4 regions of the Streptomyces sp. NPDC057486 genome follow, and region 3 is predicted to be linked to each of the others. Evidence: riboswitches for the same ligand, from Rfam matches in the RefSeq annotation. Region 3 holds a riboswitch; each other region holds the start of a gene.

Region 1 (7,044 bases), on a different contig from region 3:
CGGCGAGGACACCAAGGACGACACCACGTCGATGGCGGCCGCCGACCTCGGCAGCGTCAAGCCGGCCGACGCCAACAACAAGCTGGACACCCAGCTCGCCAACCTCAGCGCCGACGCCGAGAACTTCGCCGACCGCGCCAGCCGCACCCAGGAGCGCATCGACCTGAGGGAGCGGCAGGCCGCCGAGAAGAAGAAGCGCGAGGAGGAGGCCGCCCGGAAAGAGGCGCTGCGGCCCAAGTTCCTCCTGCCGGTCAAGCAGCACGGCCTCAGCGCCTACTACGGCCAGGCGGGCGTCAACTGGATGTCCGTGCACACGGGCATCGACTTCCCCGTCTCGTACGGCACTCCGGTGATGGCCGCGACCGACGGCACCGTACGCACCCAGTGGAACAGCGCCTACGGGAACATGGCCATCGTCACCACGGCCGACGGCACCGAGACCTGGTACTGCCATCTGAGCAGCACCAGGATCCGCTCGGGCCCGGTCAAGGCCGGTGACGTCATCGCGTACTCCGGGAACTCCGGCAACTCCACCGGCCCGCACCTGCACTTCGAGGTCCGGCCCGGTGGCGGAGCGGCCATAGACCCGCTGCCCTGGCTCCGCAGCCACGGCCTCGACCCGACCTGAGCAGCAGAGTCCGGCACGGCACAGGCCCCGCCCGTCGGCAGGGGCGGGCGCCCTCGCCCGCCCGTCGGCTCCGGAGCGGACCCCCTGGGGCGTGTGTCGGAAGTCCCGCCTGCCCCGCGACGCCCGGCGCGCACGCTCGCTGCGTTGTCGGGCGCGCCCGAGTACGTCCAGTACGAGGACGACCCTCCGCCTTGCGATCGCACGCACCGGACGCCGCCGGGCCCACCCTTCGGGCGGACGGCGGGACTTCCGACACACGCCCTAGAGCTTCTCCACCGGCGCGTACCGCAGCAGCAGCTTCTTCGGTCGTTCGTCCCCGAAGTCGACCGTCGCCTTCGCCTGGTCGCCGATCCCCTCGACCGCCGTCACCGTGCCGAGCCCGAACTGGTCGTGCGTGACCCGGTCCCCGACCACCAGCGTGACCGTCGGCTTGTCCGAGGTACGCCGGGTCGCGAAGCCCGAGGGGCCCGAGCGGGCGCGCGACGAGGACAGCGACGACGTGATCCCCGACGTCGGTCCGGCCGGGGCCGCCATCGGCCCGGTCCGCTTCCACTCCAGGTGCTGGTCCGGGATCTCCTCCAGGAACCGCGACGGCGGGTTGTACGAGGGCTGGCCCCACGCACTGCGCATCGCCGCCCGGGTCAGGTACAGCCGCTCACGGGCACGGGTGATGCCGACGTACGCGAGGCGCCGCTCCTCCTCCAGTTCCTTGACCTGTCCCAGGGCGCGCATGTGCGGGAAGACGCCGTCCTCCATGCCGGTCAGGAACACCACCGGGAATTCGAGCCCCTTGGCCGTGTGCAGCGTCATCAGCGTGATGACGCCGGAGCCGTCCTCGTCCTCGTCGGGGATCTGGTCGGAGTCGGCCACGAGCGCGACCTTCTCCAGGAACTCGGCGAGCGTGCCCGTGCCCGCACCTTCCTCCCCGGCGGACTCCCCCCGCTCCTGCTCGAATTCGAGCGCGACGGCGGCGAGTTCCTGGAGGTTCTCGATCCGCGTCTCGTCCTGCGGGTCCGTGGACGCCTGGAGCTCGGCGAGATAGCCGGTCCGTTCCAGCACCGCCTCCAGCACCACGGCGGGGCCCGCGCCGGACTCGACGATCGTGCGCAGCTCCTCCATCAGCGTGTTGAACCGCTTGACGGCGTTGGCCGAGCGGGCCGCCATGCCGTACGCCTCGTCGACGCGGCGCAGTGCCTGCGGGAACGTGATCTTCTCGCGCAGCGACAGTGCGTCGATCATCGCCTCGGCGCGATCGCCGATACCGCGCTTGGGAACGTTGAGGATGCGGCGCAGCGGGACGGTGTCCTCGGGGTTGGCGAGGACCCGGAGATAGGCCAGGATGTCCCGGACCTCCTTGCGCTCGTAGAAGCGCACGCCGCCGACGACCTTGTAGGGCAGGCCGACGCGGATGAAGATCTCTTCGAAGACACGGGACTGAGCGTTCGTCCGGTAGAAGATCGCGACGTCGCCGGCCTTCGCGTCGCCCGCGTCGGTCAGCCGGTCGATCTCGTCGGCGACGAACTGCGCCTCGTCGTGCTCGGTGTCCGCGACATAGCCGGTGATCCGGGCGCCCTCGCCCGCGTTCGTCCAGAGGTTCTTGGGGCGGCGGCTCTCGTTGCGCTCGATGACCGCGTTGGCGGCGGAGAGGATCGTCTGCGTGGAGCGGTAGTTCTGCTCCAGCAGGATCGTCGTCGCGTTCGGGTAGTCCTCCTCGAACTGGAGGATGTTGCGGATCGTCGCGCCGCGGAAGGCGTAGATCGACTGGTCGGCGTCACCCACGACGCAGAGCTCGGCGGGGGCGTCGGCCTCTCCGGCCGGGCCGACCAGCTCGCGTACGAGCGTGTACTGCGCGTGGTTGGTGTCCTGGTACTCGTCGACGAGGACGTGCCGGAAGCGGCGTCGGTAGTGCTCGGCGACGTCGGGGAACGCCTGGAGCAGATGGACCGTCGTCATGATGATGTCGTCGAAGTCCAGTGCGTTGGCCTCGCGCAGCCGGGACTGGTACATCGCGTACGCCTGGGCGAGCGTCTTCTCGAAGCCGTCCGCGGCCTGGCCGGCGAAGGTCTCCTCGTCGATCAGCTCGTTCTTCAGGTTCGAGACCTTGGCCGTGAACGACTTCGGCGGGAAGCGCTTCGGGTCGAGGTCCAGATCGCGGCAGACCAGGGCCATCAGCCGCTTGGAGTCGGCCGCGTCGTAGATCGAGAACGACGAGGTGAAGCCGAGCCGCTTCGACTCGCGGCGCAGGATCCGCACGCACGCGCTGTGGAACGTCATGACCCACATGGCGTTGGCGCGCGGTCCGACGAGCTGCTCGACGCGCTCCTTCATCTCGCCCGCGGCCTTGTTGGTGAAGGTGATCGCGAGGATCTGGCCGGGGTGCACGCCCCGCTCGGCCAGCAGGTGGGCGATCCGGTGGGTGAGCACCCGGGTCTTGCCGGAGCCCGCGCCGGCGACGATGAGCAGCGGCGATCCGGCGTGAACGACCGCGGCGCGCTGCTCGGTGTTCAGCCCGTCGAGCAGGGCGGCGGAGTCGATGGCGGGGCGGTGGGCGCCGTCCCGGTAGTACGCGTCCCGGTGCGGCGGGGGCGCGTCGAAGACACCCGCGAAGAGGTCCTCCGGCACCGCTTCGGGTGCGGAGTCCTCGGGGGGCGGCGGGGGTTCTTCCTCCGAGTGCTGGAGGCCGGCCAGGAAACTGTCGTCAAAGAGGCTGCTCATCGCCTCACGAGTCTAGGGCGACGCACCGACACTCTGCGGCCGCATGGGAAAGCGCGACCGGAAGGCACCTACGCACGGAGAGCGCCCACCCACGCCCCGTAAGGGAATCGGGGCCCGGACCGCCTCCTCCGACCTCTCTTCACCAAGGTCACGAAAACGTATCGGGCATATCGAACATCAAGCTTCACAGCGGCACCACGGTTGGCTAGCGTGCTCCGTCGGGCGGCCCGTACCCCCTTGAGGCGAACCACGCCGAGCGGGCTCCCCCGCCGAATCCGCGCTGCCCACAGGGAAGTTCGGAACCGGGGACCCACATGCGAAACCGGGGTGAATCGGTCTGTATCCCCACTCGGACCGTAGGGCAGCCTTCCGTTCCGCCCGAACCCGACAGCTAACCCGGTAGGCGGTCCACGGAAGGAGATGCCGGCTTTGGCATCGCATCGCAAACCGCGCAGCCGGGTACGCACCACCACCCCCGCCGTCGGGCTCACGACGGCCGCACTGGCAGGCGTGACCCTGCTGTCGACCCAGAGCGCCACGGCCGCCCCGAGCGCACCCAAGCCCAGCATCGAGGACGTGCAGAAGAAGGTCGACGACCTCTACCGGCAGGCGGGCACCGCGACCCAGCAGTACAACCAGGCGAAGGAGGCCTCCGCCAAGCAGCGCGGCAAGGTCGACGCCCTGCTGGAGGACGTGGCCGAGCGCGCCGACAAGCTGAACGAGGCGCGCAGAACACTCGGCAACTACGCGGCCGCGCAGTACCGCACCGGCTCCATCGCCCCGACCGCCACCTTCTTCCTGGCCGACGACCCGCAGTCGTACTTCGACCAGAACCAGCTGATGAACCGGATGACCGCCCAGCAGCAGAAGGCGGTCACGGACTTCCGTACGCAGCAGGCAGCGGCGGCGAAGAAGCGCGCCGAGGCGACGAAGAGCCTGGAGACGCTCACCGAGTCCCAGGCCACGCTCCGGACCAGCAAGCAATCCGTCCAGAAGAAGCTGGGCGAGGCGCGCACGATGCTGTCGAAGCTGACGGCCGAGGAGAAGGCGCGGCTGGCGGCACTGGAGCGCGAGAAGGAGGCGGAGGCCAAGCGCAAGGCGGAGGAACTCGCCCGCCGGCAGGCCGCCGCCAAGGCCGAGGCGGACCGCAAGGCCCAGGAGGCGGCGAAGAAGGCCGCCTCCACCAGCGGCACGGGCACGGGGGCGGGCACGGGCACGGGAACCGGGACCGGGACCGGGACCGGCTCGGACACCAGTGCCACCACGAAGGCCGAGAAGGTTCTCGCCTTCGCCCGCGCCCAGATCGGCAAGCCGTACGTCTGGGGAGCGACGGGCCCCTCCTCGTACGACTGCTCAGGGCTGACCCAGGCCGCCTGGAAGGCGGCGGGCGTCGACATCCCCCGCACCACCTGGGACCAGGTGAAGATCGGCACCCGGATAGCCACGGCCGACCTGCAACCGGGCGACCTCGTCTTCTTCTACGACGACATCAGCCACGTCGGTATCTACAAGGGCGACGGCATGATGATCCACGCCCCGAAGCCCGGGGCGAACGTCCGCGAGGAGTCGATCTACTACATGCCGATCTACGGCAGCGTGCGCCCGGCGTGACGCCGAGCTCCTCCAAGGAGTGAGCCCCTGCCGGGTCCGGCAGGGGCTCGCTTCTCGTGCGGGTGGGTCCGGCTCAGGTCCAGAGTGTCGCGATGAAGATGTTGGCGACCGTCAGTCCGCCGACCGCCGCGAACACGCCCTTCTCGACCTTCTCCTCGTCCCGCTTGATGTAGACCAGCGCGAGGATCACCACCAGGACCGCCAGCTTCACGCCGATCTTGATGTTGTTGACCGGGTGGTCGTCGGCCTGGTTGAGCCCGACCAGCGCGACACCGGTGACCAGCATGGTCAGCGCTCCGTGCAGCATCGCCGGGACGAAGCGTGCCGTGCCCGCGCCCATCGCCTTCATCTGGGTCAGGAAGCCGCCCAGGAGGGCGGCGATGCCGATGATGTGCAGCGCGACGAAGACATTGATGAGTACGTCCATGAGGCCGCAGCCTAGCCGGGGCCATATCACCCCTCTTCGGCGAGGTGGGGGCTACCCGGCATTTCGCTCGCATCTGTACCAATTGCCTGACTCTGACGGAATTTTCCAGTCACTCGGCGACAATACATTGCCAAATTCGGGCAATAGCCGTCATTGCGACTCTTCCTCGCGCCCCGGGCTTAGCGTCCCTGTCCAGGTGGCCGGCTTCACCACCGCTCCGCACCCGGACGGCAGCCCGGTCACCCCGCCGAGAAATCCGGCGGCGGGCCGCTCCCCCTGTTGGTGTCCCGCCGCCGGACCTCAGCGGCCCGCCGGTAGGCCCCGACGGGCAGTCGACCCAAGGAGCCCCGCCCCTGTGGCAGTGCATCGAAAACCCAGGCAGCGCCCGCACACCGGCTCCGCCGCCCGCACCGCAGCCACCCTCGCCCTCGCCGGGGCCGCGACCGCCGCCGTCCTGCCGGGCTCCGCGCACGCCGAACCACAGCCCACCCCCGCCCGGATCAAGGCCGAGGTGGACCGGCTGTACCACGACGCCGAGGTCGCCACCGAGCAGTACAACGGCGCGAAGGAGGAGGCGACCGCCGCCGCCAAGTCCTTGAACGCACTGCGCGACGAGGCCGCCCGCAGGGCCGAACGCCTCAATGCCTCCCGCAACGCACTCGGTTCGCTCGCCGCCGCGGAGTACCGCACGGGCGGCCTCGACCCCGCCGTGCAGCTGGCGCTGTCCTCGGACCCCGACCAGTATCTGCAACGGGCCTCGTACGTGGAGTGGGCCTCCGACCGCCAGGCGGCCGAGGTCTCCAACGTGCAGCGGCAGGTCACCGAGATCGCCCAGCTGCGCACCGAGGCGAAGAACGAGCTGGCGGCCCTCACCGCCCGCCGGGCCGACCTGAAGAAGCACCGGACGACGGTCAGGGCCAGACTGGCCGACGCCCAGAAGCTCCTGGACACCCTCTCGCCCGCGGAGCGTGCCGGGTTCGAACGCGCGGACGCCGCCCGCGCGGATCGCGGCGCCCCGCGCCTGGGCGCCACCCAGGCTCCCAACGCCCGCGCCGCGGAGGCCGTCGCGTTCGCCTACGGGGCGCTCGGCAAACCGTACGTCTGGGGCGCCACCGGACCGTCCTCGTTCGACTGCTCCGGGCTGACCCAGGCCGCCTGGCGCTCCGCCGGCGTCTCACTCCCCCGCACCACATACACCCAGATCAACGCCGGCCGGCACGTCCCCCGCTCCGAACTCGTCCCCGGTGACCTGGTGTTCTTCTACTCCGGGGTCAGCCATGTCGGTCTCTACATCGGCGACGGACAGATGATCCACGCACCGCACCCCGGAGCACCGGTCCGCATCGCGCCGATCGACAACATGCCCTTCGCGGGAGCGACCCGGGTCGCATAGGCTCCCTCGCTCCGCAGTTCGCGGTCCTGGGTCCGGAGTCCCACCGGACCGGTCGAAGGGGAACCCGTATACCCATGGACGCCGATGTCCGGACGCACGCCCATGCACTCGCCCTCCGCTCCCCCGGCGACCTCCTGCCGCCGAAGCCCGTCGACACCCTCGTGCTCGCCGAACCGGCCACCGACGCCGAGTTCTACGCCGCCGCCCGCGTACAGCACCACGGGTAGGTGGTGTGGCTGGAGCCGGCCGACACCGCTGTGGAACGGATCC
Region 2 (7,044 bases), on a different contig from region 3:
GGTGATGACGTTCCAGCCGGCCCAGTCGTCCTCGTACAGCGGGTCCTCGATGGACACCAGCGGGTACGCGGAGACGAGCTCCTCGTAGTACTCGGTCATCTCGGCGGCCGAGCGGGACTTGCCCTCGAACTCGTACTTGCCGTCCTTGTAGAACTCCGAGGCGGCGACGTCGAGCGCGAGCGCGATGTCCTTGCCCGGGGCGTAGCCGGCTTCCTTGATGGCCTCGAGGATGAGGTCCAGGGCGGCGCGGTTCGACTCCAGGTTCGGCGCGAAGCCGCCCTCGTCGCCGAGACCGGTCGACAGTCCCTTGGTCTTCAGGACCTTCTTCAGCGTGTGGTAGACCTCGGCGCCCCAGCGCAGGGCCTCGGAGAAGGACTCCGCACCGATCGGCGCGATCATGAACTCCTGGATGTCCACGTTGGAGTCGGCGTGCGACCCACCGTTGAGGATGTTCATCATCGGGACGGGCAGCAGGTGCGCGTTCGGGCCACCGAGGTAGCGGAACAGCGGCAGGTCCGAGGCCTCGGACGCGGCGTGTGCGACGGCCAGCGAGACGCCGAGGATGGCGTTGGCGCCGAGCGAGCCCTTGTTCTCGGTGGCGTCCAGGTCGAACATGGCCTGGTCGATCAGCCGCTGCTCGGTGGCGTCGTAGCCGACGAGCTCCGGGCCGATCTGCTCGATCACGGCGAGGACGGCCTTCTCGACGCCCTTGCCCTGGTAGCGGTTGGGGTCACCGTCGCGAAGCTCAATGGCCTCGAACGCACCGGTGGAGGCGCCGGACGGAACAGCAGCACGGCCCGTGCTGCCGTCGTCGAGGCCGACCTCGACCTCGACCGTGGGGTTTCCGCGGGAGTCGAGGATTTCCCGGGCTACGACGACGTCGATGGACGGCACGAGGCATCTCCTTCTGGGATATGACGCTGGTTGTGCAGGGTCGCTTTGGCCTTGCGACAAGAGCCTAACCGGCTGGGCCGCCTCGGTCCGCCGACCGCCCGCCTCCTGGGACGAAAAAGGACCCAAGGGCACTCATAGCAGGGCAAAGATCCAGATTTCTACTGGACGGTAACGACAACAGTTGAACGCTGAACGCAGGAACCCCGACCCGGCGCGTACGGGGGAATCCGCGCCGGGTCGGGGTGCTCGGGGAGGAGGGAGTCCGTATCTACGGGGAGCCCGTGTCCACGGAGGCCCGTCCTACTTCGTCAGGTGGAGCTGCTGACCCGGGTAGATCAGGTCGGCGTCCTCGACGATGTCCTTGTTCAGCTTGAAGAGCTGCTGCCAGCCGCCCTTCACCTCGTGCTGCGCGGCGATCTTGCTGAGCGAGTCGCCGGGCTTCACCTTGTACTCGCCGTCGCCCTTGGCGACCTTCGCGCCGGTCGGCGTGGTGACGGTCTTCTTGGCCGCGGCCTTGGGGGCGGTGCCGCGGTTCGCGCGGGAGGCGGCGGGGGCCTCGGTGCGCTCGGCCTGCTTCGGCGCGGCCTGCTTCGACTCCTGCGCCGGGGCGCTCTGCTGCGCGGTGGAGCCGGTGTCGACGCCCGGGTCGACACCGTCGTTCTTCAGGCCGCCGGCGCCGGCGCAGCCCCAGGCACCCGGGCCCTGCATGTCGAGGAGCTTCTCGGCGGTGGCGATCTGCTGAGCCTTGGTGGCGAGGTCGGCGCGCGGGGCGTACTGCGTACCACCGGCGGCGGCCCAGCTGGACTGCGAGAACTGCAGGCCGCCGTAGTAGCCGTTGCCGGTGTTGATGGACCAGTTGCCACCGGACTCGCACTGGGCGACGGCGTCCCACGTGGCGACGGAGGCTGCGGAGGCACCGGTCGCACCCATCAGGGGAGCGGCGATGGCGGCACCGGTGACGCCGGCGAGCGTGGCGACACGGACGGCCTTGGACGGGCGACGGTGCTTGCCCTTGCTGTTCAGCAGCATGGAACTTCTCCTCACCGACGCCTACGAGGTGAGCTGTCGGGTTCGGGCCAAGTGAGTTGCCCGGTCGCGTGTCCTAGCACGCGACTTCACCCCGAGCCGGTCCTGACGGTCTTTCGACCGTCGGGCCCGGCGGCTTACCTGGGTCCCCCGCTCCTGCCTACGGCGCTTTACGCGTCTGTTCCCTTCGACCGACGGCAGGATTCGGCGTGACGGTCGACGGGGCCCGCGGTGCGAGCGGTTCCGACCGTAAACGTACGCAACCTCGACATTCAAAGATGGGCATAACGGACAATCAGTCCTTACATGCATCCGATCGCACAGTGTTTTCGCAGGTGAGGAGCCGTGCGGACGGACCCGGCAGACGCGACACGCCAGTTGACGCAAAGAGACCCATGTCTCACTTACGCATAAGCGGACATAGGTCCCTGAACTACCCCGATTTTTGGGGTACTTTTAGCTGTTTATCAGACTGCCCTCACTTCGACTTCGCGCCGAGTTCGAGGCTCTGGCCAGGCAGGATGAGGTCCGGGTCGCCGCCGACCGCACCCTTGTTCGCCTCATAGAGAGCGGGCCATCCACCGGGAACCTTCTGTGCGTCAGCAATCGCCGAGAGGCTGTCGCCCGGCCGGACGGTGTAATCGCCGTCCGTCGCCGCCGCGCGCGTGTCGCGCCCCTCACTGTTACCGCGGGAAGCATGCCGACCCGAGTCCCGGTCGCCGCCCCTGCCCGTGTCCTGGCTCACCTCGGAGGCCGGCGCACCGCGGTGCTTGCCACCCGTCCCATTGTTGGACGAGCCAGACTTCTGGTGCGAGTCGGATGAATCAGACTTCTTGGACGACGGTGTGGCTGACGGCTTGCGCGACGCCTTGTCCGAAGGCGTGGCGGACGCCTCGGCGGACGGCGCCTCGGACTCATCCTCGTTCTCACCCTGTTCGGCCGACGGCACGATTCCCGGGTCGACCCCCGGCAACGACCCGTCCTCCGTGAGCCCGGAGATCACCGCACAGCTGGGCCACGCCTTCGGCCCCTGGTCCTCCAGGACCTTCTCGGCGACCGCTATCTGCTGCGAGCGACTGGCGAGGTCGGCGCGCGGGGCGTACGCCTTACCGCCGTACGCCTTCCAGGTGTCCTGCGAGAACTGAAGACCGCCATAGAAGCCGTTGCCGAGGTCGGCGCTCCACATGCCGCCGCTCTCGCACTCTGCGACCTGGTCCCAGGTCGTGGCGCCGGCGGCGTGCGCACCGGCCGCGCCGAGCAGGGGGATGGCGATGGCCGAACCGGTCACGCCTGCGGCGACGACGATCGCGGGTGCCTGGCGAGGGCGACGGTGCCTGCCGTTCGCGGAGCCCATGGGATTGCCTTCCGTGTGACTGACAAGTGACTGGTGAGTCGAACGGTGAACGTAGCGGCACTCGAATGCTTGTCACAAGTCGATGCAGCGCAGATCACGTGAAAGTCACAGAGTTGACAGAGTGTCACTTCCACCGGAACGCAGGCCGGGACCGAACTCCACCGGAAGCGTGCGCAGTCCACGCATGATGAGCCCGCCACGCCACCGCAAATCGGTAGGTTCCACCGCAAGCCGTAGGTCCGGGAGGCGCCTCAACAGGGTGGCCAGGGCCGCCTGCCCCTCCAGTCGGGCAAGCGGTGCTCCCAGACAGTAATGGATGCCGTGCCCGTATCCGAGGTGCTGATTGTCACGCCGCGCGAGGTCCAGCGTGTCCGGGTCCGTAAACCGTTCCGGGTCCCGGTCGGCGGCGGCGAGCACCACCAGTACGGGGTCGCCCGCCGCGATCCGCTGCCCGCCGAGGGTCAGCGGCTCGGTGGCGAACCGCCAGGTCGCCAGCTCCACCGGACCGTCGTACCGCAGCAGTTCCTCGATGCCGGTCTCCAGCAGCCCGCTCTCCCCCGCATCGAGCGAGCGCTGCAGCCGCTCCCGCTGCTCCGGATTGCGCAGCAGGGCGTACACCCCGTTGCCGATGAGGTTGACCGTCGTCTCGAATCCCGCGAAGAGGAGGATGAAAGCCATGGCGGCGGCCTCGTTCTCGGTGAGGTGCTCGCCGTGGTCGCTCGCCCGGATCAGCCCCGAGATCAGGTCCTCCCCCGGGTTCTCCCGCTTCCGGTGGATGAGCTCCGCGAGATAGCCGCGCATCTTCTTCACCGACCGGGCCACCCCGCCGCGCGGACCACCGCCGTGGCGGATCATCATCCCCGCCCAGTCCCGGAAGTCGTCCTGGTCCTCGCGCGGGACACCGAGCAGGTCACAGATCGCGTAGATGGGGAGCGGGAACGCGAAGTCGTGGATGAGGTCCGCGGATCCCTCCTCGATGAAATTGTCGATGAGGTGGTCCGTCAGCTCCTGCACGCGCGGGGCGAATTCGGCGACCCGGCGCGGCGTGAACGCCTTCGAGACCAGCCGGCGCAGTCTGGTGTGGTCCGGCGGGTCGATGTTCAGCAGATGCGTCATCAGCTCCGCCTTGCGCTCGCCCGGGATGCCGGTCTTCCCCTTGGCGTGCGCCGGCTCGTCGTGGTGCGCAGGGTTCTTGGAGAGCCGGGTGTCGGCGAGGGCCTGCCGGGCGTCCTCGTACCGCGTCACGAGCCATGCCTCGACCCCGCTGGGCAGCGCGGTGCGGTGCACGGGACTGTGCTCGCGCAGCCAGGCGTAGGCAGGGTACGGGTCGGTGGCGAACTCCCAGGTGAAGAGTTCGGGGGCGTCGGCGGGGCTGTCGTTCACCCCCTGACGTTATCCGTTGGCCTCCGCGGCGAGGATCGCGTCCCGGTAGGCGCGGCCCGCAGCGCGCAGGGCGGCCTCGGGGTCCGTGCCGTCCTGTTCCGCGCGGACGGCAAGGGCGAGGAGTTCGTAACCGATGCTGTCGCCCGTCGGGAGCGGCACATCGAGTCCGGCGGCACGGACCCGGCTCGCCAGCTTCGCGGCCAGCGCCAGCCCGGGCTGCCCGAGCGGAACGCCGTCGGTCACCGAGTCCCGCTGCTTCTCGATGGCCTTGGTGCGCAGCCAGTGCGCGTGGACGTCCTCCGGGGTCTCGGCGGTCTCGTCACCGAAGACATGCGGATGGCGGTGGATCAGCTTCTCGACGAGGGTCGCGGCGACATCGTCGACGGAGAACGGTTCGTCCGTGTCCTCCTCCGCGATCCGGGCGTGGAAGACGACCTGGAGAAGGACGTCGCCGAGTTCCTCGCGCAGTTCGTCGCGGTCGCCGTCCTCGATCGCCTCGACGAGTTCGTACGCCTCCTCGATGGCGTACTTGGCAAGCCCCTCATGGGTCTTCTGCGAGGTCCACGGGCACTCGGCCCTGATCCGGTCCATGACCTGGACGAGGTCGAGGAGACGGGCGCCGGGCAGATCGTACGAACCGGGCAGCAGCTCCAGGTTCGGCATCTGCACCCGGCCCGAGCCGGCCAGCCGGGCCAGCCCGTCCGTCAGCGGCTGGTTGCCCTCGCCACCGGTCACGACCACGACGGTCCGGCCGCCCGCGCAGGCGTCGACGAGTTCCTGCGCGGTGGGCGCGGCGTGCTCGACGGTGACGCCGGCCTCGCGCAGGTACGGCAGCTGGGGGTGGTCGGACTCGGCGCAGAGCACCCGGTCGGCGGCGTGCAGCGTCTGCCAGGCGGGCCAGGACAGCAGTCCGGGCGCGACCCGGTGGCTGGCGGTGAGCAGGACGATACGACCGAGGTCTTCAGCGTTCACCCCACCAACCTACTAGTGCCGTGACCGGCAATGTCTGCGGCGGGGCAAAGCTTGCGGGGAGGGGTACCAGGGGGCGCGACCGGCCCGACCGACCGGACGCCCTGGGTCTTTCGTCCGGATCGGGCCGGACCCCGCGAGCCCGGCGTGATCCGGACGAAAGACCCTGGCCGGTGCCCCTCCCGTACACGCGCCCTAGGCGCCGGCTGCGGCGTCCTGCTGGGCCGGCTTGGTGACCTGGGTGATCCACGGGGCCTTGTAGTTGGCGAGCTGGGTCTGCTTGTTGTCCCAGGTGCCGAAGCGCGGGTTGACGTCGATGTGCAGCGACTTCGACGCCGCGCTGAGCGCGTCGCCGACGGCCTTCTGCCCGGCAGGCTGCTGCAGGTCGGCACCGAACGTCTGGGCGAGCTTCGACAGCTGGACCTGCTCGCGCAGGACGGCATCGATCTGGTTCGGGGCGACCCAGCTCTGCTGCAGCATCATCGCCCGCAGCTGTGTCTCTCCACCGGACTGGGAGACCGCCGACTGCCGCATCTCCTGGATCTCCTTGCGGCTGACCTCGACTCCCGCGTCCGCGGCGGCCTTGTCCAGAATCCGGTCGAAGATCAGCCCGTGCAGCTTGGCCCTGCCGAGCTGCCCGGACTTGTTGATGAGCTGCGCCGACTGGTCGGACTCGTTCTGCGCGGTGCGTACGTCCGCCACCTGCGCCTGCACGGTGGACACCTCGATGCGGTCCCCGCCGACCACGGCTGCGGCACCCGGGTGGGCCTGGTTGCCGCAGGCGGAGAGAAGCGGCGCCGCGACGAGCGTGGCGGCGGAGACGACGAGCGCGGTGCGACGGCGGCGGTGCAAAGGAGCCTCCCGGGGAGATTGAGACAGCAGGTGCGGCGCGCCGCGCCCCCCCCCTTGCAGGGTGGTGGCCGGGCGACGGGCGGGCGCACAAGACCTTGCGATGATCGATGTTAGGCAGTGGGCGTGATCCCGGCCACTGATTCGACCAACGATTCGGAAGGAGTTGGGGATGTGGGCCTGTTCACCGACCCTCCACGGCTGTTTCCGGCCGCAGCATGATCACGCGGGAGACCGCGAACGTGATCGGGATGGCCACCACCGCCGCGACCAGCGGTGCGTACCGGCTGCTGAATCCGGCGAGGTCGACCAGCAGCCAGACGCCCCCGGTCGTGATGGCGAAATTGGCGGCGTTGGTCAGCGGGAAGAGCAGGAACTTCCGCCAGGTGGGGCGGGTCCGGTAGGTGAAGTACGAGTTCAGCAGGAACGAGCCGGTCATGCTGAACGCGAACGCGATCACATGCGCGGCCAGATACGGCAGCCTGGTCAGCAGGGCCAGATAGCAGACGTAGTACGTACCGGTATTCACGACGCCGACGAGTGCGAAGCGGATCATCTGCACCCGGACC
Region 3 (7,044 bases):
TGTGGTTGTACGCGTCGGCGCCCGCGGAACGCAGCCGGTCGGCCTGCCCGGCGGAGAGCAGACCGAGGCAGGCGCACACCTCGACGCCCTCGTTCTGCTCCTTGATCGCTTCGATCGTCTGCGACACCCGGTCGACGTCCCGGTCCGTCGGACCGCGGCCGCTCGCCACCAGACAGACGCGCTTCGCGCCGCCCGCCACCCCGGCGGCGGCGGCCTTCGACGCCTCGTCCGGTTTCAGCCAGGTGTACTTGAGGATCTCGGCCTTCGAGCCGAGCCGCTGAGAGCAGTACGAGCAGTCCTCCGGGCAGAGCCCGGACTTGAGATTGACCAGATAGTTCAGCTTCACCCGCCGGCCGAACCACTGACGGCGCACCTTCCCGGCCGCGGCCACCACTTCGAGGAGGTCGTCGTCCGAGGTCGCCAGCACGGCGAGTGCTTCTTCGCGGGTCGGCAGCTCGCGCCGCAGCCCCTTGTCCACCAACGTGTTCAGGAGGTCCATGGTCACGATCCTGGCGCACGGCACCGCCCGCAGCCAAGGAGGAACCGGACAACAGAGCCCACCGAGCCTGTGTGTATCGCCACACCATGACGGGCCGCGCCCCCGGTTAGGGTCTGTGAGCTGCCTACAAAAGGGACCGCCGCCATGTCCTTCGCCCCGTTCGACTGGATCGATGACGAGGCGCGCCGCCGTGCGGACGCCGGGCTCGTCCGTACTCTGCGCCCCCGGCGCGCCGAGCCGGAACTGCTGGACCTCGCGAGCAACGACTACCTGGGCCTCACCCGGCACCCCGAGGTGACCGCTGCCGCCGCCGAGGCCGCGCACCGGTGGGGTGCGGGCGCCACCGGCTCCCGGCTGGTCACCGGTTCCACCGCGCTGCACGCCGAGCTCGAACGCGAACTCGCCGAATTCTGCGGTTTCGAAGCGGCCCTCGTCCTCTCCTCCGGCTACGCGGCCAATCTCGCCGCCCTCACCGCCCTCACCGGTCGTGGCTCCCTGATCGTCTCCGACGCGGGCAATCACGCCTCCATCGTGGACGGCTGCCGCCTCTCCCGGGCGGACACAGTCGTCGTGCCCCACGCCGATCCCGAATCCGTCGCCAAGGAGCTGCGCGCGCACGGCGGCCGCGCCCTGGCCGTCACCGACTCGGTCTTCTCCGTCGACGGAGACGCCGCGCCGCTGCCGGAACTGGCCGACGTCTGCCGTGCGGAGGGCGCCGCGCTGCTCGTCGACGACGCGCACGGTCTGGGCGTGCTCGGGGAGGGCGGGCGCGGCGCCCTCGCCGCCGCCGGTCTCGCGGGTGGTGACGGGATCGTCACCACCCTCACCCTGTCCAAGTCCCTGGGCAGTCAGGGTGGAGCGGTCCTCGGCCCGGCCCGGGTGATCGACCATTTGATCAACGCGGCCCGCACCTTCATCTTCGACACCGGGCTCGCACCGGCCGCGACGGGCGCGGCTCTCGCGAGCCTGCGCCTGCTGCGCCGGGAGCCGGCACGCGCGGGCAGGGCCCGTACGGTCGCCACCGCACTGTACGAACGGCTGACCGCAGGAGGGCTGACCGCCGTGCGCCCCGACGCCGCAGTCGTCTCGGTCAGGGCGCCTTCGCCGGACGCGGCGGTGCGCTGGGCGGCCGACTGCCGCGCGGCCGGGATCGCGGTGGGCTGCTTCCGCCCGCCGTCGGTCCCGGACGGCATCTCGCGGCTGCGGCTCACCGCACGGGCCGATCTGACGGAGGCGCAGATCGCGACCGCGGTGGCGACCGTCCTGCGAACCGCGCCACTGACCTGACGGAGTCGGCCGGTCAGCCGACCGGACCGTCGTTCAGACCGGAGACGAACGAAGTCCAGGCCGCCGCGGAGAACCGCAGCGGGGGCCTGGACACGTCTTTGGAATCCCGCACCGCCAGCTGTTCCGCGCCGAACGGAGCTGTTTCCACACAGTTGTTCATACCCGTGCTGCGGCTACTGCGCCGCCACCGTAACTCGTGCTGTGCGAGGCAATCGGACATCGGGCCCCCTCGGGCAGTCTGAGGTTCCTAACCGTCGCGGTCGATCGCGGCGATGAGGTCCAACGAGTGCTCCGGCGACAGCGCGTGTGCCTGCATCGTGCGGAAGGCCGAGCTGTACGCCTCAAGGTCTTCTTTCCGCTCCAGATAGAGGCTACTCGTCAAATGGTCAAGAACGACCACATCCAGATCAGAAGTATTCGGAAATGAGAAGATAACGAACGGCCCAGTGATTCCGATGTATCCGCCGACCGAGAACGGCAGCAACTGCACCTGCACATGGGGTAGTTGGGACAACCGCGCCAAATGGCGCAGCTGCTCCCGCATCACTCGGCGCCCGCCGACCTCGCGCCGCAGCACCGCCTCGTCGAGCACCGCGGTCAACCGCAACGGCGGGTCTGTCCGCAGCACTCCCTGCCGCGCGAGCCGCACCTCCACCAGCGAGTCCAGCTGACCGGCGGGCAGTCCGTCCAGGGACGAACGGGTCACCGCCCGTGCGTAGTCGGCGGTCTGCAGCAGTCCGGGAACCACCGAGGTCTCCAACGTGCGGGCGGTCCGGGCCTGGGACTCCAGACTGATGAAGTCCCGGTACTGGGGCGGGATGAGGCCGCGGTAGGCGTGCCACCAGCCCGTGCCGCCACCGCCCGCCGAGCCCGCAAGCATCTCCAGGAGCGCCCGCAACTGTGCGTCGTCCACGCCGTAGGCATCCAGCAGCCGGCCCACATCGGCCGGTTTCACCCCGCTCGCACCGGTCTCGATCCGGCTCACCTTCGACTGGTGCCAGCCGAGGATCCGTGCGGCGTCCCGACTGGTGAGTCCGGACGTGTGGCGCAGACTCCGCAGTTCCTCCCCGAGTTTGCGGCGACGTACTGCGGGGCCGTGCTGCATCGGCGGCCTCCCTCCCTCTCGTACAGAGGGGCCAGTGTGCCGCCACCCGCGCCTGTCCGGGCCGGAGTTCACCGCTTCGAGCGACAGATATATGCATATCTCGTTGGATCGGCGTCACAGCGGGCAGCATCAGTGGCAATCTGGCGCGAAGCACATCCCGGACCGGTCGTGGGTCGGTCCGGGCAGGAAAGGGACGGCTCGCCATGGCAGACCATCAAGAAGCACGTGTCACTCTGCCCAGCGAGCCGGTCTCGGTCCCCGCAGCCCGGAGATACGTTGCCCGGGTGCTCGCCGATTGGGGACTGCCCGACGACACCGAGGCCGCCGACACCATCCGGCTCATCGTCTCGGAACTCGTGACCAACGCCGTCCAGCACACCTTCGGCCAGTCGCCCACCTTCACCGTGGACCTCCGGCTGGAGCGTGAGGAGCAGCTGCACCTCGGGGTGACGGACAGTCACCCCCGCCGGCCCCGGCGCCCGCCCGCCGCCGTGCAGCAGGACAACGGCCGCGGCATGGTGATCATCCGCTGTCTGGTCAAGGAGTGCGGCGGACGTCTCAGGGTCACGCCCACCAGCGAGGGGGGCAAGACCGTCTGGATCGCGCTCCCGTGGACCGTACCCGCCCACCCCTGACTGCCCGAGCGGGCGGGCGCACGTCACTGCACCGACGTCGCCCGTCCGAAGCCGCCGCGCAGCAGTGCGCACAGCGTCGCCGCCGCTCCGCTCGCGTGCTCGCCGTGGTGCACCACCGAGATCGTCCGCCGGAACGCCGCGGGTTCCAGCCGCCGCACGGACAGCGGAGCCGGCGACATCGCTGCGACCATCTCCGGCACCACCGCCATCCCGATCCCCGCGCTGACCAGGGCGCACACCAGGGCATAGCCGGGCGACTCGCAGACCACCGCGGGCGTCGCCCCCACCTCGGCCAGGGCGTTCTCCACCCCGCGGCGGGGGGGATGGGCCGGTGCGCTGCTGACCAGCGGCCGGCCTGCCAGCTCCGTAACCGGCAGCCGTCCCGTCCCCTCGGACAGCATCTGGCCGACCGCAGTGATCAGTACCAGCTCCTCGACCAGCAGCGGCTCCACGCAGACCCCGGACGGCACCGGCGCCGCAGGCCCCGGCTCGTACGCATGGGTCAGCGCCAGATCGACCTCGCCCGAGGCGACGGCGGCGATCCCCCCGGGCGGTTCGTAGTCCGTGACGGACAGCTCCACATCCGGGTGGGCGCGCCGGAACGCGCTCAGTACAGGCGGCAGCAGATGGATGCCCGCCGTGGTGAACGTGCCGACCCGGAGGCGTCCGCCGGAGAGCCCGGCCAGTCGGCTCAGTTCGTGGCGCGCACGGTCCATCTCGTCGAGGACCCGCCGGGCGCGTACGACCAGCAGCTCGCCCGCTGCCGTCAGCCGGGCGCCTCGGTGGTGGCGCACCAGCAGCGCGGCGCCCGCCTCCCGCTCCAGCTTGGTCAGCTGCTGGGAGAGTGCGGGCGCGGTGTAGCCGAGGCGGGCGGCGGCGCGCGTGATCGAACCGGCCTCGGCGACCGCCACCAGTGCCGCGAGCCGCGTCGGATCGAACATTAAGCATTCCTTTTGGCAGACCCAGAAGATTGCAAGTACATGCTGAAGGCTAAGTCGGTCCATGGTGGACCCATGGACGGACAACTGATCGCCTTCATCGGGGTCGCCGCAGGGATGGTGGCGCTGCCGGGCGCGGACTTCACGGTGGTCGTACGGAACGCACTCGCCTCGCGTGCGGCCGGGGTGGCCACGGCGCTGGGGGTCGCCGGGGGACTGCTCATCCACACGGCGCTCGCCGTCGCCGGGCTCGCGGCGGTCCTTGTCACGGTGCCCGTCCTGTTCCGCACGGTGCAGCTGCTCGGCGGGGCGTACGTCCTCTATCTGGGAATCAGCGGCGTGCACGCGGCGCGGCGCCGCGCCAGGGATGCGGGCGTGGACACGGGAGGGGACGGAGGGCCGACGGCGACCAGCACGCGGCGCGCCCTGCGCCAGGGCTTTCTGACCAACGCTCTGAACCCCAAGGCGCCCGTGCTCTTCCTGAGCCTGCTGCCGCAATTCGTCCCTGACGGACAGCCGCCCCTCCCCAGGACCCTGCTGCTGGCCACCGTCGTCGTGCTGCTCGCGCTGATCTGGTTCCCGGCCGTGGCGCTCCTGGTGGACCGCCTGGGCCGGTGGCTGCGCCGGCCGCGTACCGCCCGCGCCATCGAGGGCGGCAGCGGCGCGGCGCTCACCGCGCTGGGGCTGGTCCTGGTGACCGGACCCCTGGTGCACTGAAGCACGTGGTGAATGGGGGGGGCGGAGGAGAAACGGAGGGATCAGCGAACTCGTCCGTACCAGACGCTCCTCGTCCAGATCTTCTCCAGCCGCACGACGGAACCGGTCTTCGGGGAGTGCCAGATCCTCCCCCTGCCGGCGTAGATGCCGACGTGGTAGACGCTGCGCCCCGAGTGGAAGAAGACCAGATCGCCGCGTTTCCGCTTCGACGCCGAGATGTGGCGGGACTTGTTGTACTGCTGCTGGGCCGTGCGTGGGAGCCTCTTGCCCACCTTCTTGAACGCGTACATCATCAGCCCGGAACAGTCGAAACGGTGGGGGCCGGTGGCCCCGTACCGGTACGGCGATCCCTGCTTCGACGCGGCGATCTTGAGCGCCTTCGTCGCACGCGTCGCGGCATGGGCGTCGGTCACGGCGCCGGGAGCGAGCATGGAGCCGCCGACGGCGGCGAGCGTCAGAACTGTGGCCGTACCGGCCCGGGTGATCAGAAACGGGACATGAACCTGCGCAGTCATGCGCAACCCTTCGTCAGCCGCCTGTGAAGGATGACCTGTCGGGTTCGGGCTGGCGAAGTTGCCCGGCCGCGCGATGCGGCTTCACCCCGAGGGTCGACCGGATGCCGGTCGACCCGTTGTGCTCGGGTCCTCCACTCCTGCCGATCCACTTATGTCGACCAGTCATCCGGGCGGCGGCAGGACTCGGCGTCCGCCCGGACCGCCTCGCCGTGGTGGCGGGGGCTTGTCGTCCCACGGATCTTGACTCACCGACTGCCGGATTTCCGAACCAAAACAGCGAAATGCGAAGTTCGTTACCAATCGTCTGTTTGGGTGAGCGAGGGATGATGTGAGCACTCGTCAGGCTGTCTCGACCCGTCCCGTACCAGCGGCGGAACGGCATATTTCGCTCGCCGTCCACGTCGGCGGCGCAAGTCGAGTCATCCCTCTCGCGGGGGATTCCTTGCGCCGGACGAGCGAGAAAATTCGATCAACATGCCGGGCGTGTCGCCCATGGAGAGATGATCAACTCATCGGGGCCGGGGGCACGGTGACCCGTCCGGCCCGCCGTTCCCCGTCCAACACGCGCAGTGCCCGTGCCAATGTGGCGGCGTGGATGTGTGCTTCACCCCGCTCGTGCATCAAGGTGAGCGCGTCCCGCAGGGCGCCCGAACGTGAGGCGAGTGCCTGGGCCGCGCGCAGCGCGCCGTAGGTGTCGCTGCCGCGGGCCGGGTTGATCCGGCCCAGCTGGTCGAGCACTTCCAGGTAGCAGTCGATGAACTCGGCCTCGGCGCGCGTCAGTGCGGGCAGCGGTGGGAGGTGGGGTGGCTGCATCGGCGGTTCACCTCGCGCTGTTCGGCGGGAGCGACGTCTTGCGGTTCTCCAGGACGTGGTCCACCAGCCCGTACGCCTTGGCTCCGGCGGCGTCGAGGATGAGGTCGCGCTCGAAGTCGGCGGCGATCCGCTCGGCGCTGCGGCCGGTGTGGCGGGCCAGCATGCGGGTGAGCAGCTCACGGACGCGGACCAGTTCCCGTGCCTCGATCTCCAGATCGGACGGTTGGCCCTGAACCGGCTCCGGGAGCTCGGGCTGCTGGACGACGACCCTGGCCCCGGGCAGGGCATGCCGTCGGCCGGGAGCGCCCGCGGCGAGCAGGACCGCCGCGCTGGAACCGGCCTGGCCGAGACAGAACGTCTCCACCTCGCAGGTGAGGTAGTCCATCGTGTCGTAGATGGCGGACATGGCGCCGAACGAGCCGCCGGGGGAGTTGATGTAGAGGGAGATCGGCCGCTCGGGCGCGGCGTGCTCCAGATACATGAACTGCGCGATCAGGTCGTTGGCGGCGGTGTCGTCGACCGGGGTGCCGAGGAA
Region 4 (7,044 bases), on a different contig from region 3:
GGGCGTGCCCCGAATCGTCGTGGTGCTCCCTCGTACGTCGCCGACGCCGGACCGGTCGCGCCGCAGCCACCGGTGTTCCTGGTTCCGGCACTGACCGCCGCTCGTCCCCCCGGTCTCAGCGAAGACCGGGCGCCGGCACGGCCCCGAGACTGCCGAGCAGTTCGCCGGCTGTCGGCGTGGCCGACATCTCGGCTGCGAGGCGCTCGGCACTCGCCCGGTACGACGGTTCCTCGAGTACCCGTTCGACGGCCGACCGCAGGCGGGCGACACCGTCCGGACCGAACCCGGCCCCCTCCTGTCCCGGTCCGTCCGCCGTGACGGTCAGACCTGCGCCCGCCCCGGTGACCAGCTCCGCGTTCGTCGGCTGGTCGGCGAAGAGGGGCACACAGACCAGCGGGACACCGGCGGCGAGGGCGCCGTAGACCGTGCCCGAACCGCCGTGGCAGAGCACGAGGGAGGCGCTGCCCAGTACGTCGGCCTGGGGGACCCACTTCTCCACATGGACATTGCGGGGGATCGCCCCGAAGTCCGACACCTCGGTGAGGGGACCCGTGGTCAGCAGGACGCGTGCCGGCAGCTCGCTCACGGACGCCAGCACCGTCCGGTACAGGGCGGAGGCGTTCGGCATGCCGCCCACCTCGGTGCCGAGCGTGACGTAGACGAGCGGTTCCTCACCGCTGTGCCACCAGTCCGGCAGAGCGTCCGGGGCGGGTGGTTGGTGGTAGCGCCGGGTCACCGCGTACGGCGAGGGGTCCAGGGACGTGGGGAGCCGGGTCAGATAGGGGGAGGCCCTGAGCCGGTCCGCGATGCCCGCACCGTACGAATCGAGTACCGGGCGGAGCAGTTCATCGGTGGACTCCGCGAACTGCGCGGCAGAAACGGCGACCTGGGCATGCGGGACACCGTGGCGCTCGGCTGCCACCACCGACGCGAGCTCGTACATCTCGTGCAGGACGAGATCCGGCCGCCACTCCCGGCAGAGCTCCTCCAGCGTCGGCAGCATGGCGGTGGTGCACAGCCTGCCGAACACCTCCCTGGTCATCAGGGACACGCCCTCGTCCGCAGGCAGTCCCAACACCCGCGTCATCAGCGGGACGAGCTCGGCCTCCGGCGGCTCCCCGCCGATGCGGTAGGGCTGTTCCCGGGTCGTCAGTAACGGTTCGAGCTTGGGCGGTGCGACGACGAGGACATCGTCCCCACGCGCCGCGCAGGCGTCGATGAACGGGACAAGGGGGTTGAAGTGGCCCGATCCGCTGGTCGAGGCGAAAAGTACGCGCATGGCACGACCCTAGGGATCGGCGCCCCACACCCACAGGACTGCATTGCGCCGACTTCCGGCACTCCGCCGCGCCTTGCTGTCCGACCGACGACGCCAGGAGGCCCACGTACCCATCGACAGGGCCCACGCACAACCCGTCCGGTGGATTCGTGGTGCTGCAAGCAGTCGTACGAGGGAAGGAGAGTGAAATGCCTGAAATCTCCGCACCTGTGATCAAACTCGTACGGCAGACCACCGAGCCTGTCGCGGCGCAGACCCTGCGCTCGACGGCGGCCGCGGTGATCGCGTATGTCGTCGCGGTGTGGACCCTTCCGCAGCCCGCACCGCTGACGGCTCCGCTGACCGCGCTCCTCGTCGTCCAGGTCACCCTGTACGCGACACTCACCACGGGCATCCGGCGCGTCAACTCCGTCGTCGTCGGGGTGCTCATCGCCATCGGCTTCAGCGCCCTGGTGGGGCTGAGCTGGTGGAGCCTGGGTCTGACGATCTTCAGCTCGCTGATCATCGGCCGGATGGTGCGGGTGGACGAGTTCGTGCCGGAAGTCGCCATCAGCGCGATGCTCGTCCTCGGCGTCTCCCAGGTCGCCGCCACCGCGTGGGACCGCGTTCTGGAGACCCTGATCGGTGCGGGCGTCGGCCTGTTGTTCAACCTGCTCGCACCTCCCGTATGGGTGCAGAACGCGGGCGTGTCCATCGACGAACTGGCACGGGAGATGGGACGGATGTTCCGGGCCATGGGCGAGGAGGTCGGCGGCCACATCTCCGTCACGCAGGCGGCGGCGAGACTGCACGACGCCCGCAGACTCGACCACGACATCGTGGCCGTCGACGCCTCGCTGCGGCAGGCCGAGGAGAGCCTCCTGCTCAACCCCCGGATCCGGCAGGGTCTTCTGTACCGCATCGTCCTGCGTACCGGACTCGACACACTGGAGATCTGTGCCGTTGTGCTCCGCGTGCTGGCCCGCACGCTGACGGACCTGGCCAAGGCCCGGACGGAGGAAACCATGTTCCCGCAGGACGTGGCCGCCTCGCTCCGGGAACTCTTCACGCAGATGGCCGACGCCATCGAGAGCTTCTCCACGCTGATCACCACCCCGGTGTCCGCCAATGCCGAGGAGGCGGAGTCGAGACTTGCCGACGCACTGGCCGCCAGCCGCGCCACTCGGGACGTGGTGGCCGACCTCCTGCTCGAGGACGTCCAGGAGCACCCCCGACAGTGGCAACTGCACGGTGCGCTGCTCGCCGAGGTCGACCGCATTCTGGATGAGCTGGACATCGACAAGCGCGCCGAACGCCTCGGCGAGGAACTCGACCGCCACTCCGCCGAACTGCACGAACGCCATCCCCGGCTCGCCGCACTGCGGCGGCGGCTCGGCAGCCCCCGGGCCACGCAGCCGACAGTCCCGGGAGCGTGACGCGAGCCGACAGGAGACCGCGCCCCGCGACGCCCGAATGCCTCGGCCCTGCTGCCGCCCGCACACGCGAACGCCCTCTGCAGGGTGGGCACTTCACACCACCGATCGGCGCCCGGAGTCCGGCACGGCTGTTCGGCGCAGGCGGACCGTGCAACCCGGCCTTACGATGCAGGAGGGGCACCGGAAGCCTCGGAGCGCCGGGGCCGAGACCCGCAGGGTCCGCGGTCCCGCGCCTGATCACGGAGACACGTCACATGGCACCTGACCAGATCCCAGGCATCGATCTCGCCGCGGCTCCCAGCGGGGCGGGATGTGCGGACTGCCTGGCGGGCGAAGGACCGGGATGGTGGCTGCACCTGCGCCGCTGCGCCGCGTGCGGTCACATCGGCTGCTGCGACTCCTCCCCCTCGCAGCACGGTACGAAGCACGCACGCGAGGCAGGACATCCCTTCCTGGCCAGCTTCGAGCCGGGGGAGAACTGGCTCTGGAACATCGAGACCGAGGAATATTACGAGGGATTGGAGCTGCTCCCGCCCACCTCGCACCCGGTCGACCAGCCGACCCCGGGACCCCGGGACAAGGTCCCCTCGGACTGGGAGCAGCAGCTGCACTGAAGCCGCGCTCCTCAGCCACCGGCAGACATATGGGTCCTCAGGCACGGATCGGTCGTCCCGTCGGGACAGGCGAGACGGCCGATGTCCCAGCCGGCGCGCCCCGCTCCGGCCTGATAGGCGCTTTCGTAGAAGGCGAGAACGGCCGCACGGGGATCGCTCTCGGTGCGGGCCGCGTCGTACGGCAGCACCGCCAGATGGCTGCCGCCGCGATCCACCCACTGCGCCGACACCGGAGTGAGCGGTTCCTCCGCCAACCGCGCCGGTTCGGGAGCGGTGTACGAGTAGAACGCGGGAGCGGCGAACTTGTCGTCACCGAACCAGAATCCGAAGCTGATCACTTCTCGGGAGTAGGCCTCCCGCGTCACCGGGTCGACCTGCTGGGGCTGGTCGATCTGACGCTCCGAAAAGCGGGTGTGGGCGATATCGAAGGTGTGCCAGAAATGGTGCACGGGACTGACTTTCCCCGAAAACCGCGCCGCGAATTCCTCCAGTACCAGTGCCACTTGACTGAGAACCTGCCAATACCGGTTGGCGTGTTCGGGATCGTATGCCGCGTGCTGGGTGTCCTCGGCGAACGGCCGCTCGGCGTCGGGCAGATCAAATGGCCTGGGCACGTTGATATCCACCTTGATGCCCAGTGCTTCCAGGGCGGCCATGACCTTCTTGTGGAAGGACGCCACAGACTGGCCCGAAAGTGGGAACGAGACCGTCACACCGTCCAGTCTTGTGATGACGAGGCGATGGTCGACGAAGTCGAAGTCCACCGTGAAAATCGGGTTGCCGTCGATCTGCCCCATGGGGCGGGTGGTGATACCGCGGCCGGTGAGGTGAAACGGAACGTTCCACCAGTGATTGCGCCGGACGCTGGCCGCGAGACGGATCTTTCCGACGACCTGCGCGAAGCGGTGGAGCGTCTCTTTGGTGTCACGCCACTCGGCGAGCGGCATGGGCGGGAACAGCTCCATCGCCATCACTTCTTTCGTGCTGCCGGACGGTCCCGGTGGGCGGGCAGGGCGTTCTTCCGCACCATCATGGCCATGCCGAAGGCGTACGGCACCTCGTGCGGCCGTCGTGGTGTCGTTCGTGTGAACCTGCGCGACCAGGCCGGGGTGGGCGGCCACTCGTGCGCCGCAGTCGGCGCAGATGCGTGACGTGCGACTGGCCCCGGTCGCCTCGTGGGAGGCGACCTTCCCGACGAGTCGGAGGCCCGAGGGCCTGTCCGTCGAAGCCAATATCTGCTAAATGTCGGAATTTTGGCGATTAAGGGAAGTTGCTCGACTGTCCGATGCATGCGAAACCCTCACGGGTCGGGGTCTTACGGGTCGGGCAAATCGCCCTTTTCGGACTGAGTGGTGAGAGTCACCTTTCGGGCGCGCGGACGCAGCGGCGTGCCGCCCGGTTCCCTGCTGCGCCAAGAAAGTTGGCTTCGTGGGCCGGGGTGGATCAGGTGAAATTCCGCGACTCGATCTTGTAAATGAATTGTGATCGAGAAATGGGGGCTTGTTCAGGTCGGAGTTTCTCGCCTACGGTCACCGTCAATCCGGATGGAACGCCGAATCCTGCCGCCGTCCGGTAACCCGACCATTCACGTACGGCAGGAGCGGGGGACCCAGGCAAGCCGCCGATCCGGTATCCGGAACGGCTAGGGGTGAAGTCGTATTCCCATACGGCGAGGCAACTCCAGCCTCAACCCGACAGCTCACCTCGTAGGCGACGGAGAGGAATGCGCCATGCCCGCAATGGGTAACCACCGTCGTCGTAAGTCCGGTTCGCTGACTCGCGGAATCATTGCCGTGAGCACGGGCGGAGCCGCTCTGGCTCTTCCGATGATCGGGGCCACCGTTGCCTCGGCAGCGCCGGCGCAGTCTGTCACCGCCGTCGCCAATGCGGTGGCGCCCGCTGCCGCCCCCGCCAAGCCGACTGCCGTGCGGGCGGCTACGCCCTCCACCTATTCCGTGATAGCCGGTGACACCCTTTACAAGATCGCCCTGAGTCAGTCCGTGAGCGGCGGTTGGCAGCAGCTGTACAAGGACAATCGAGCGGTCATCGGAGCCGACCCCGGCGTGATTCACCCGGGCCAGAAGCTCACCATCGGCGCCAAGGCCGCGCCCGCGGCGGTCGAGTCCACGACGGCCGCGAGCACCGCCGCTGTGGTCACCCCCAAGCCCACGACGTACACGAACGACCTCGACGGCTGGATCAAGGAGTCGCTGGCCGTCATGGCCAAGCACGGCATCCCCGGCAGCTACGACGGGATCCACCGCAACATCATGCGCGAGTCCTCGGGCAACCCCCGGGCCATCAACAACTGGGACTCGAACGCAGCCAAGGGCACGCCGTCCAAGGGTCTCCTGCAGGTCATCGACCCCACCTTCCGGGCCTACCACGTGCCCGGTACGTCGATGGACCCCTACGACCCGGTCGCCAACATCACGGCCGCGTGCAACTACGCCGCTGCCAAGTACGGCTCGATCGACAACGTGTTCGGGGCCTACTGACCCCCGGTTGCGTCGATTCGGGAATGACGGGTGGCGAAGGTCCGACAGGGCTTCGCCACCCGTTCCCGTCGGTCCTGTCCTCCTGCCGCGCGGTCCGGGGCGACGCGTGACGTTGCGTGTCCGGGTCCCTCGATCGGGTGCATATTACCCGCAGGTATGTAGTGACTTGACACGCAAACAGCAGTAGAACCAGTTTCACTCTGAAGAGAGTGAGGCGTGTCACATGAGTGACTCTACCATGCATGATGCAGGCACCGAGGGTGTTTCGCGTCGAAGATTCATCACAGGAACTGGTTCTATTTTAGGAGCCGTGGCCCTCGCGGGTCACACCATCCCGGCCCGGGCCGGGATCCGCTCCGCAGCCGCTCCGATCGACTCCGGAGCCCATGTCCCGGCCCTGGTGATCGGCACCGGATACGGCGGCTCCGTCGCCGCACTGCGTCTCGCCCAGGCAGGCGTCGACGTGCACATGATCGAAATGGGCATGGCCTGGGACACCCCCGGCCCGGACGGCAAGATCTTCGCCAACACGACCTCCCCGGACAGCCGGTCGTACTGGCTCCGCACGAGGACCAAGCAGCCGCTCAGCAACTTCCTCGGCTTCCCCATCGACAGGAACATCACCCGCAACACAGGGATCCTCGACGCCGAGGAGTTCAGCGGGATCACCGTCTACCAGGGCCGCGGTGTCGGTGGCGGCTCGCTGGTCAACGGCGGGATGGCGGTCACCCCCAAGCGCGAGAACTTCGGAGCCGTCCTCCCGTCGGTGGACGCCGACGAGATGTACGGCATCTACTACCCGCGCGCCAATGCCGGGCTCGGCGTCGGCACCATCGATCCGGCCTGGTTCGACACCGCCGCGTGCTACCAGTACGCCCGGGTCGGCCGTAAGCAGGCCGAACGTGCCGGCTTCCCGTTCGTCTTCGTGCCCACCGTGTACGACTGGGACTACATGAGGCAGGAGGAGGCCGGAACCGTCCCCAGGTCGGCGCTGGCCGGCGAGATCCTCTACGGCAACAACTACGGCAAGAAATCGCTGCAGAAGACGTACCTCGACCGGATCAGAGCCACCGGCAGGGTCGCCATCTCGCCGCTGCACAAGGTCACTTCGGTCGCCCCGGCGGCAGGTGGCGGCTACACGGTCGTCATCGACCAGATCGACACCGGCGGTGACACCACGGCCACCAAGACGGTGACCGCCGACCGGGTGTTCTTCGCGGCCGGCAGCGTGGGCACCA

Evidence for each region. Region 3 has a riboswitch for cyclic di-AMP ahead of ACFU6I_RS17150 (C40 family peptidase). Riboswitches for the same ligand answer to the same signal wherever they lie in the genome.
Region 1: linked by a shared signal. The riboswitch ahead of ACFU6I_RS24730 (NlpC/P60 family protein) and the one ahead of ACFU6I_RS17150 (C40 family peptidase) in region 3 are both predicted to bind cyclic di-AMP.
Region 2: linked by a shared signal. The riboswitch ahead of ACFU6I_RS09875 (transglycosylase family protein) and the one ahead of ACFU6I_RS17150 (C40 family peptidase) in region 3 are both predicted to bind cyclic di-AMP.
Region 4: linked by a shared signal. The riboswitch ahead of ACFU6I_RS14005 (transglycosylase SLT domain-containing protein) and the one ahead of ACFU6I_RS17150 (C40 family peptidase) in region 3 are both predicted to bind cyclic di-AMP.

Annotation. Positions count from the first base shown of each region.
Region 1 covers NZ_JBHVEE010000055.1:26,649-33,692, reverse strand. Annotated here, with positions in the region: gene ACFU6I_RS24740 (M23 family metallopeptidase) at 1-628, shown strand, start outside; gene pcrA (DNA helicase PcrA) at 890-3,343, opposite strand; cyclic di-AMP (ydaO/yuaA leader) riboswitch at 3,601-3,765, shown strand; gene ACFU6I_RS24730 (NlpC/P60 family protein) at 3,764-4,954, shown strand; gene ACFU6I_RS24725 (hypothetical protein) at 5,028-5,381, opposite strand; gene ACFU6I_RS24720 (C40 family peptidase) at 5,737-6,774, shown strand; gene ACFU6I_RS24715 (hypothetical protein) at 6,849-7,001, shown strand.
Region 2 covers NZ_JBHVEE010000014.1:56,055-63,098, forward strand. Annotated here, with positions in the region: gene eno (phosphopyruvate hydratase) at 1-894, opposite strand, end outside; gene ACFU6I_RS09875 (transglycosylase family protein) at 1,195-1,923, opposite strand; cyclic di-AMP (ydaO/yuaA leader) riboswitch at 1,927-2,098, opposite strand; gene ACFU6I_RS09880 (transglycosylase family protein) at 2,399-3,274, opposite strand; gene ACFU6I_RS09885 (cytochrome P450) at 3,380-4,657, opposite strand; gene ACFU6I_RS09890 (nucleoside triphosphate pyrophosphohydrolase) at 4,667-5,629, opposite strand; gene ACFU6I_RS09895 (SurA N-terminal domain-containing protein) at 5,822-6,478, opposite strand; gene ACFU6I_RS09900 (GtrA family protein) at 6,660-7,044, opposite strand, start outside.
Region 3 covers NZ_JBHVEE010000031.1:65,810-72,853, forward strand. Annotated here, with positions in the region: gene bioB (biotin synthase BioB) at 1-499, opposite strand, end outside; gene ACFU6I_RS17120 (8-amino-7-oxononanoate synthase) at 644-1,786, shown strand; gene ACFU6I_RS17125 (DUF397 domain-containing protein) at 1,800-2,006, opposite strand; gene ACFU6I_RS17130 (helix-turn-helix domain-containing protein) at 2,034-2,891, opposite strand; gene ACFU6I_RS17135 (ATP-binding protein) at 3,095-3,526, shown strand; gene ACFU6I_RS17140 (LysR family transcriptional regulator) at 3,550-4,467, opposite strand; gene ACFU6I_RS17145 (LysE family translocator) at 4,540-5,181, shown strand; gene ACFU6I_RS17150 (C40 family peptidase) at 5,223-5,696, opposite strand; cyclic di-AMP (ydaO/yuaA leader) riboswitch at 5,700-5,885, opposite strand; gene ACFU6I_RS17155 (hypothetical protein) at 6,201-6,509, opposite strand; gene ACFU6I_RS17160 (ATP-dependent Clp protease proteolytic subunit) at 6,517-7,044, opposite strand, start outside.
Region 4 covers NZ_JBHVEE010000023.1:69,243-76,286, reverse strand. Annotated here, with positions in the region: gene ACFU6I_RS14025 (glycosyltransferase) at 116-1,279, opposite strand; gene ACFU6I_RS14020 (aromatic acid exporter family protein) at 1,468-2,694, shown strand; gene ACFU6I_RS14015 (UBP-type zinc finger domain-containing protein) at 2,949-3,308, shown strand; gene ACFU6I_RS14010 (DUF5996 family protein) at 3,320-4,273, opposite strand; cyclic di-AMP (ydaO/yuaA leader) riboswitch at 4,849-5,034, shown strand; gene ACFU6I_RS14005 (transglycosylase SLT domain-containing protein) at 5,039-5,806, shown strand; gene ACFU6I_RS14000 (GMC oxidoreductase) at 6,030-7,044, shown strand, end outside.